DNA from 3 places in the Glaciecola petra genome. Region 3 is predicted to be linked to each of the others. Evidence: predicted binding sites of a transcription regulator. Region 3 holds the regulator's gene; each other region holds the start of a gene.
The links. The regulator LexA, encoded in region 3, represses DNA repair genes until DNA is damaged. The targets are predictions, from matches to a motif close to TACTGTATNNNNATACAGTA.
Positions count from the first base shown of each region.

Region 1: a site for LexA is predicted at 1,002-1,021, ahead of RM552_RS12325 (YebG family protein). Genes of this name have one in related genera too.
Region 2: a site for LexA is predicted at 1,030-1,049, ahead of recA (recombinase RecA). Genes of this name have one in related genera too.

Region 1 is NZ_JAVRHX010000003.1:342,399-344,678, reverse strand. Features, by position in the region: gene RM552_RS12330 (MBL fold metallo-hydrolase) at 1-610, opposite strand, end outside; gene RM552_RS12325 (YebG family protein) at 646-930, opposite strand; gene RM552_RS12320 (HAD family hydrolase) at 1,156-1,728, shown strand; gene RM552_RS12315 (helix-turn-helix domain-containing protein) at 1,922-2,280, shown strand, end outside.
Region 2 is NZ_JAVRHX010000001.1:474,993-477,272, forward strand. Features, by position in the region: gene mutS (DNA mismatch repair protein MutS) at 1-332, opposite strand, end outside; gene RM552_RS02100 (CinA family protein) at 415-912, shown strand; gene recA (recombinase RecA) at 1,216-2,241, shown strand.
Region 3 is NZ_JAVRHX010000002.1:438,766-441,045, reverse strand. Features, by position in the region: gene coxB (cytochrome c oxidase subunit II) at 1-509, opposite strand, end outside; gene lexA (transcriptional repressor LexA) at 823-1,443, opposite strand; gene plsB (glycerol-3-phosphate 1-O-acyltransferase PlsB) at 1,684-2,280, shown strand, end outside.

The DNA.
Region 1 (2,280 bases), on a different contig from region 3:
TTTTGACTTTTACTAAGGAATTTTTATAAGCATTAGGCAAATATACAGGGAAAGGTGGTACCAGTTGTTGTTTTACTCTTACAATTAAATCTGCAACATAGATGAGCTTCTCATTTTCATTATATACGCTAATATCACGGTCAGTATGACCGGGGGTATGCATAATTTTCCAATCTTCGAATCCAGGTATCGTTTCATTGTCAGACAGATAAATATCGGCACTGAGATATTTTGGATACCATATATTCCGTTTTTTCTTGCCCAGACGGTTCGCTACCCAAAGCGCAAGTGCCATATCAACAATGTGTGCAATAGAGCCCTTTATGCCCGCGTACCATTGTGTTTTAAAATATGAATCTGTCATCCTGCCACTTAAAATTTTGCACCCGCTTATTTTTTTTAATGTTAAAGCACAGCCTGCATGATCTGGATGCATATGCGTAACAACAACGAGTTTCAAGTCGCTTATAGGTCTATTTAGCGTATTCATAAAGAAGTGCTGAATGATGTCTATATCAACTCTGCAGCAGCCATCGAGCAATAAACACCCATGCTCATATTCTGCAAGGTGAATATTTTGTATATATCCCTCGATGATATGTAGTTTCATTTTTCAGGCGAAAAACTTGGTAAATAAATCAGTCTTTATGCCTTTTTCATCTCTACAACGTCTGCGGATTCTTGCTCTAATAATTTGTCTACGCTAGTACCACGAAGAATCTTACCAAGTGAATCTTTGTTTTTGGCCATTAAAATAGATAACTCTTCAGATACAGACTCATCCAAATCAACGCCTTTAGCCTGCAAATATAAGCTAATATTATCGGCTACTTCTAGCATCTTGTCGTATTGATCGGCTTCTTTCTTGTTTGTGGTGACCAATTTATCGACTCCTTTGTGTTGCACTACATATTGTGTAATTACCGCCATTTCGCGCTCCGAACTTACTGATTGAATATAGAATATGTTGAAATCTTAAGCATTAATAATATACGCTTGATTACTGTATAAATAAACAGTTTTTAGTGAAAACTTTTATCGATTAAGACCGTATTATTAGCATACACGAGTCTACAGGCTTTATCCGAAGAATGTACTTTTAGGTAAATGCCGAAACCTTAGGCAATTGCTAAGGAGCAAAAATGGTTGTTAAAAGTGAGTGAATTTAGTTTTAGTAAAGTGAGTGCCATTATTTTTGACCTCGATGATACCTTAGTCAAAACAAGTCTAGATTTTGCGAAGTTAAAAAAGGAAATAGCATGCCCAGCTAATGACGATATTTTAACTTTTATTGCACAAATTAAAGAGCATAAAGCTCGACAACAAGCAGAACAAAAAGTGCTTCTTCATGAATTACAAGATGCAGAGTCTTCTGCTTGGTTGCCACAAGCCCAAGCGTTTGTTGATGCGGCTAAACGGTATGGTTTGCCTTTATCAATAGTCACTCGTAACTGTCGCGAAGCAACTAATATTAAACTAAGAAAAAATAATATTCCCATTTCTAAAGTGTTGACCCGTGAAGATGCTCCCCCTAAACCCGACCCTTCGGCTTTATTATCTATTGCTAATGATTGGCAAATTCCATGTGAAAAAATCGCCTATATTGGTGATTATATTTACGATATACAGGCAGCGCATAATGCAAATATGCAAGCTTGGTTATATAAACAAAAAAACATAGAAAATGACTATACCTTCGGCGAATGTTTACATTTTATTCCAAAATAGAGCACGCAATGTCCTAATTTTGAGACAATTGTTCACTACAATTGATAGCATTATGAAAAAAAACAGCTTAAAATTTAGACAAAAAATAGAAAGGCTAATTTGTTCTTACAATTAGTTTTTGATGGAAAGTAACCTTAAATAAGCCCCATTTGGATTGGATATCTAGTGCGCTTGATGTATTAAAGGAATAGTTATGGATTTAGCAAACGGCATTGCTTGGCTGTCTGCATGGCCTGAATGGCTACTTGTGTGTATGCAATTTTTATTAGTATTTTGTCTTGGTGGATTGTTTACAGGCCTTATTCTTTATAAAAAATTTGCTGGATTGAGCTTGCGTTGCCAATTACAAGAGCAAATTAAACATCATTCATGTGATGCAAATCGGCAGAAAGAACAATTACAAGCAATTGCCTTTGATCTTAAAAAGAGCATAAAAGAACTCATCAACTCGCAATATGTACTATGTGATAAAGAAAAATATCACTCAATTATGCAAACGCCATTAAGGCAAAATATCCATCAACTTAGGATAATCACTGAACGTATCATGCA
Region 2 (2,280 bases), on a different contig from region 3:
ATTACTCTTAACACTTTTCTTGCTACGGGTCCTTTGGATGTTGCTGGGTCACCGATTTGCTCACAAATCGCAACCGATTCGCCTAATTTAACGAGCTTGGCTAAATAGTTATCAACTGCATGATAAGGCACGCCTGCCATAGGAATAGGTTCGCCTTTAGCTTTGCCTCTTGCGGTAAGGGAAATATTAAGCAAATCAGCAGCTTTAACTGCATCATCAAAGAAAAGTTCGTAAAAATCGCCCATACGGTAGAACAACAAGATATCAGGGTATTCAGCTTTTATTTTTAAATACTGGGCCATCATTGGCGTGTGTTCTGCGTTTTTTGGCATGTTTTTCTTATTAAAGATACTTTGGTTTAGCATAATTTAACGTTATTCTATTGGAAATAAGCAAAACTAAAAAGCAATAGTATTGATAAACTTTACCCTAGAACAAAAATTTAGGCTTTCACAAACACTTGGCGACCTATTACTGGCGCAGCAAGCAAGTGTTGCGACGGTAGAGTCATGCACAGGCGGTGGTCTTGCATACGCTATTACCGAGATCTCTGGCTCCTCACAATGGTTTAATCAGTCATGGGTGACATATGCAAATGAGGCGAAAACGTCCATGGTGCATGTATCTGAGGATATATTGGCGCAATTTGGTGCGGTATCCAAAGAAACTGTTGAACAAATGGCATTAGGTGGACAAGCAATAGCAAACGCTAATTATTGCATTGCCGTTAGCGGTATTGCTGGTCCTGGTGGCGGTAGTAAAGATAAACCAGTTGGATTAGTTTGGTTTGCTATTGCATTGCCGAATGAATCTGTCTTAAGCTTTAGTAGAAGGTTTTCTGGTGACCGTAGTTTGGTACGAGAACAAGCTATTTTTTTAGGGCTAGAAAAACTGATCGAATGCCTAGCTTAACAAATCATCTCTAAGTGCTACCATTACAGCGTACTTTACATCACTTAATTCGTTTTTCTCTCATGAAAAATTAATTAAAAAACAAGACATTATAAAATAATTTAAAATATCACTTGAAGCTGTATGATTATACAGTATACTTGCGATATAAATGATTGCATGCATATTTAGTTACTACTTGTTCTGAAGAAGTAAATAAGAAAAAGTAAATAAGAAAAAGTAAATAAATAATTACGTGCAAGTATAAATATAACAAACACACTTGTAACCATACTTTGTGTTACTGCCAAAAGGATATCTATTGTGAACGATAAAAAAAATCAAGCATTAACGGCTGCACTAGGACAAATCGAAAAGCAATTCGGTAAGGGCGCAATAATGAAACTGGGTGAAAATAGAACCATGGACGTAGAAACTATATCTACAGGTTCATTGGGGCTAGACATTGCTTTGGGAGCAGGTGGCTTACCAATGGGAAGAATCGTTGAAATATATGGTCCTGAATCATCCGGTAAAACAACACTGACACTAGAAGTGATTGCAAGTGCACAGCGAGAAGGTAAAACCTGTGCTTTTGTTGATGCAGAACATGCATTGGATCCTATATACGCGCAAAAATTAGGCGTTGATATTAATGAGTTGCTTGTATCTCAACCGGACACTGGCGAGCAAGCTCTGGAAATTTGTGACATGTTAACTCGCTCAGGTGCGGTTGACGTTATTGTAGTGGACTCTGTGGCTGCGTTAACGCCTAAAGCGGAAATTGAAGGCGACATTGGAGACTCTCATATGGGGCTCGCCGCCAGAATGATGTCGCAAAGTATGCGTAAAATTACAGGTAACTTAAAACGAAGCAATACCATGCTAATTTTCATCAACCAAATCAGAATGAAGATTGGTGTGATGTTTGGTAATCCTGAAACGACAACAGGTGGTAATGCACTTAAATTCTACGCCTCAGTACGCTTGGATATTCGTCGAATAGGTGCGATTAAAGAAGGTGATGAAGTCGTGGGTAATGAAACCCGTGTAAAAGTGGTTAAGAATAAAATTGCTCCTCCGTTCAAACAAGCTGAGTTTCAAATCATGTATGGGCAAGGTATAAGTAAAGAAGCTGAATTGATAGACTTGGGTGTAAAACTTAAGCTAGTAGAAAAGGCTGGCGCTTGGTACAGCTGTAATGGCAATCGTATTGGTCAAGGTAAAGCAAATGTGGTGAAGTATTTTAAAGAAAACGTAGAATTAGCGAAAGAAATAGAAGATAAAATACGCGCCGAATTACTTTTGAATAAAACAGATAAAGAATCTGACGTAGAAACTGAAGCATAAGTTTTGTCATACTATTTGTCTCTTTTCACTACCTAGCCT
Region 3 (2,280 bases):
TTCCCAGTTGGTATAACTAAGGGACGATCAACCTCTAAAAGATAATTTTCGCCTTTGTCGAATTTATTGGCTATTTGCTCGGGCTGAGTTGCTAGCACAGAAAAGAAATCTATATCGTTTTCACGATATTCATAATGCCATTTCCATTGGGAACCAGTGACCAAAATTGTTATATCTGCTTCACTGACGTCTTCCATATCAATTAGGGTATTCGCTGCCGGAACCGCCATAAAAATAAGAATTAGAAATGGAATGACAGTCCACGCGATTTCGACTTTCACACTTTCATGGAAATTAGCCGGTTTCGCTCCTGTAGATTTGCGGTGAGCGAACATGGAATAAAACATGACACCAAACACGACCACAGCGATTACTACACAGATGTAGAACATCAACATATGTAAATCATAAACTTGATGACTAATATCAGACACACCTTTGCGTAAGTTAAGATCGGATCTTCCGGTCTCGACTGCAATTGCTGAAAAGCCGACTGTTGCCAAAGACAACCACGAAATGAATTTTACAAGCTTCACACTAGGACTCCCATTTATGCATTACAACTCTAATACCATAAAAAGCGGCAGTGCTTTCATGGTATTTTTTCGACTTTAGATTAATAACTAGTAATGCAATTGTTTTGATTATGTAAATACCTATATAATCATCGGACAAATCAGGTTAAGAGTCTAGTTTTTTGTTACTTTTTTCTTCTGTTTTGCTCGAGTTTTTCGTGGTGAAGGAAACTTTTATGTACAAAAAAGGCAACTTTTAATCGTTGCCTTGTGATCTAATAATATTTTTAACACTCAATAGTATGTTTTATAATCCTGCGTGATCTCTAATAACGCCTACTGCAAGACCTTCAATCGTGAAAAATTGAGAAGCAAGATCTACCCGTATTGGCGCAAATTCTTCGTTTTCTGCATGCAGTAAAATTTCGCTACCCTTTCGCTCAAAACGTTTGACTGTAACATCTTCATCAACTCGGGCTACCACAACCTGACCGTTATTAACTTGGTCAGTTTTGTGAACAGCCAACAAGTCGCCATCCATTATGCCAATATTTTTCATACTCTCGCCTTTTACTCTAAGCAAAAAGTCGGCGCGAGGATGAAACATGGCTGGATCGAGTTTGAAACGATTTTCGACATGTTCTTGTGCCAATATTGGCTCACCTGCGGCTACTTGACCGATCAATGGTAAACCTTCTTCAACTTCATCTTCCAAATCAACATTTAATTTAATGCCCCTAGATGTACCAGGCAAAATTTCAATCACACCTTTTTTTGCTAGGGCTTTTAGATGCTCTTCTGCTGCGTTAGCAGATTTAAAACCTAATTGCCGCGCAATTTCAGCTCGAGTAGGCGGCATACCTGTGTCAATCATTGTTGTTTTGACTAAATCTAGAACTTCTTGTTGTCGTGGTGTTAGTGGACGCATAAACAGCCTGTTTTTCTATACAGTTGTTGCTAGTATATCCAGTATTGCTTTAGAAGCAACTTTATTTTTCCACCCAAAATAAAGCAACGAACATCAAATCATGCGCTGAATAGCAAAAATATGTTTAACCCATGGTATTCTATTTTGTTAACTTGGCCCCATATAACTAGGCAGATGGCGGCTTTGCCTGTTAATATATCGGGCATAAATGGCCTGTACAAAGGCGACAATGGAGTAGTTATGAATTCGATAGGTCTCTTTTTCAAAAAACTGATCGCCGCCCCCATCGGCTGGATGGTGTCAGTAAAAAGCGTGCCAAACGATTTATCAAACGAACTGGGGATAGACAAAACTCGCCCTATTGTATACTTGTTACAAACCAAATCTTTTACTGATGCTATAGCACTGCAAAAGTCAACCGAAGCGCTAGGTTTACCCGCTCCTAACAAACCACTAACCCTAGTCAACCAAGAGCATAATCGTAGTTATTATTTAGATCGTCCCCAAAGTCTTCTTACTAAACGTATTAAGCCAACCACGATCGAAGAAAATTTCACCAAAATGTTTAACTTGCATAGAGAATTCGAAGACCTTGATGCCCAAGTCGTACCGGTTTTTATTTCTTGGGGTCGCTCAGCAGGAAAGGAAAAATCTGGATTTGCACAGCTTTTAGCCATAAAAGCTTCTCCAAATTGGTTGCGTAAGGCATTTATCGTTTTATTTTTTGGTCGTGACAACTTTGTTAGTTATTCAAAACCGGTTTCAACTCGGGAAATGGCTTCTTTAAAAGGCAGTGACCAACAAATAGCACACAAATTAATAAGAGTGGCACGCACT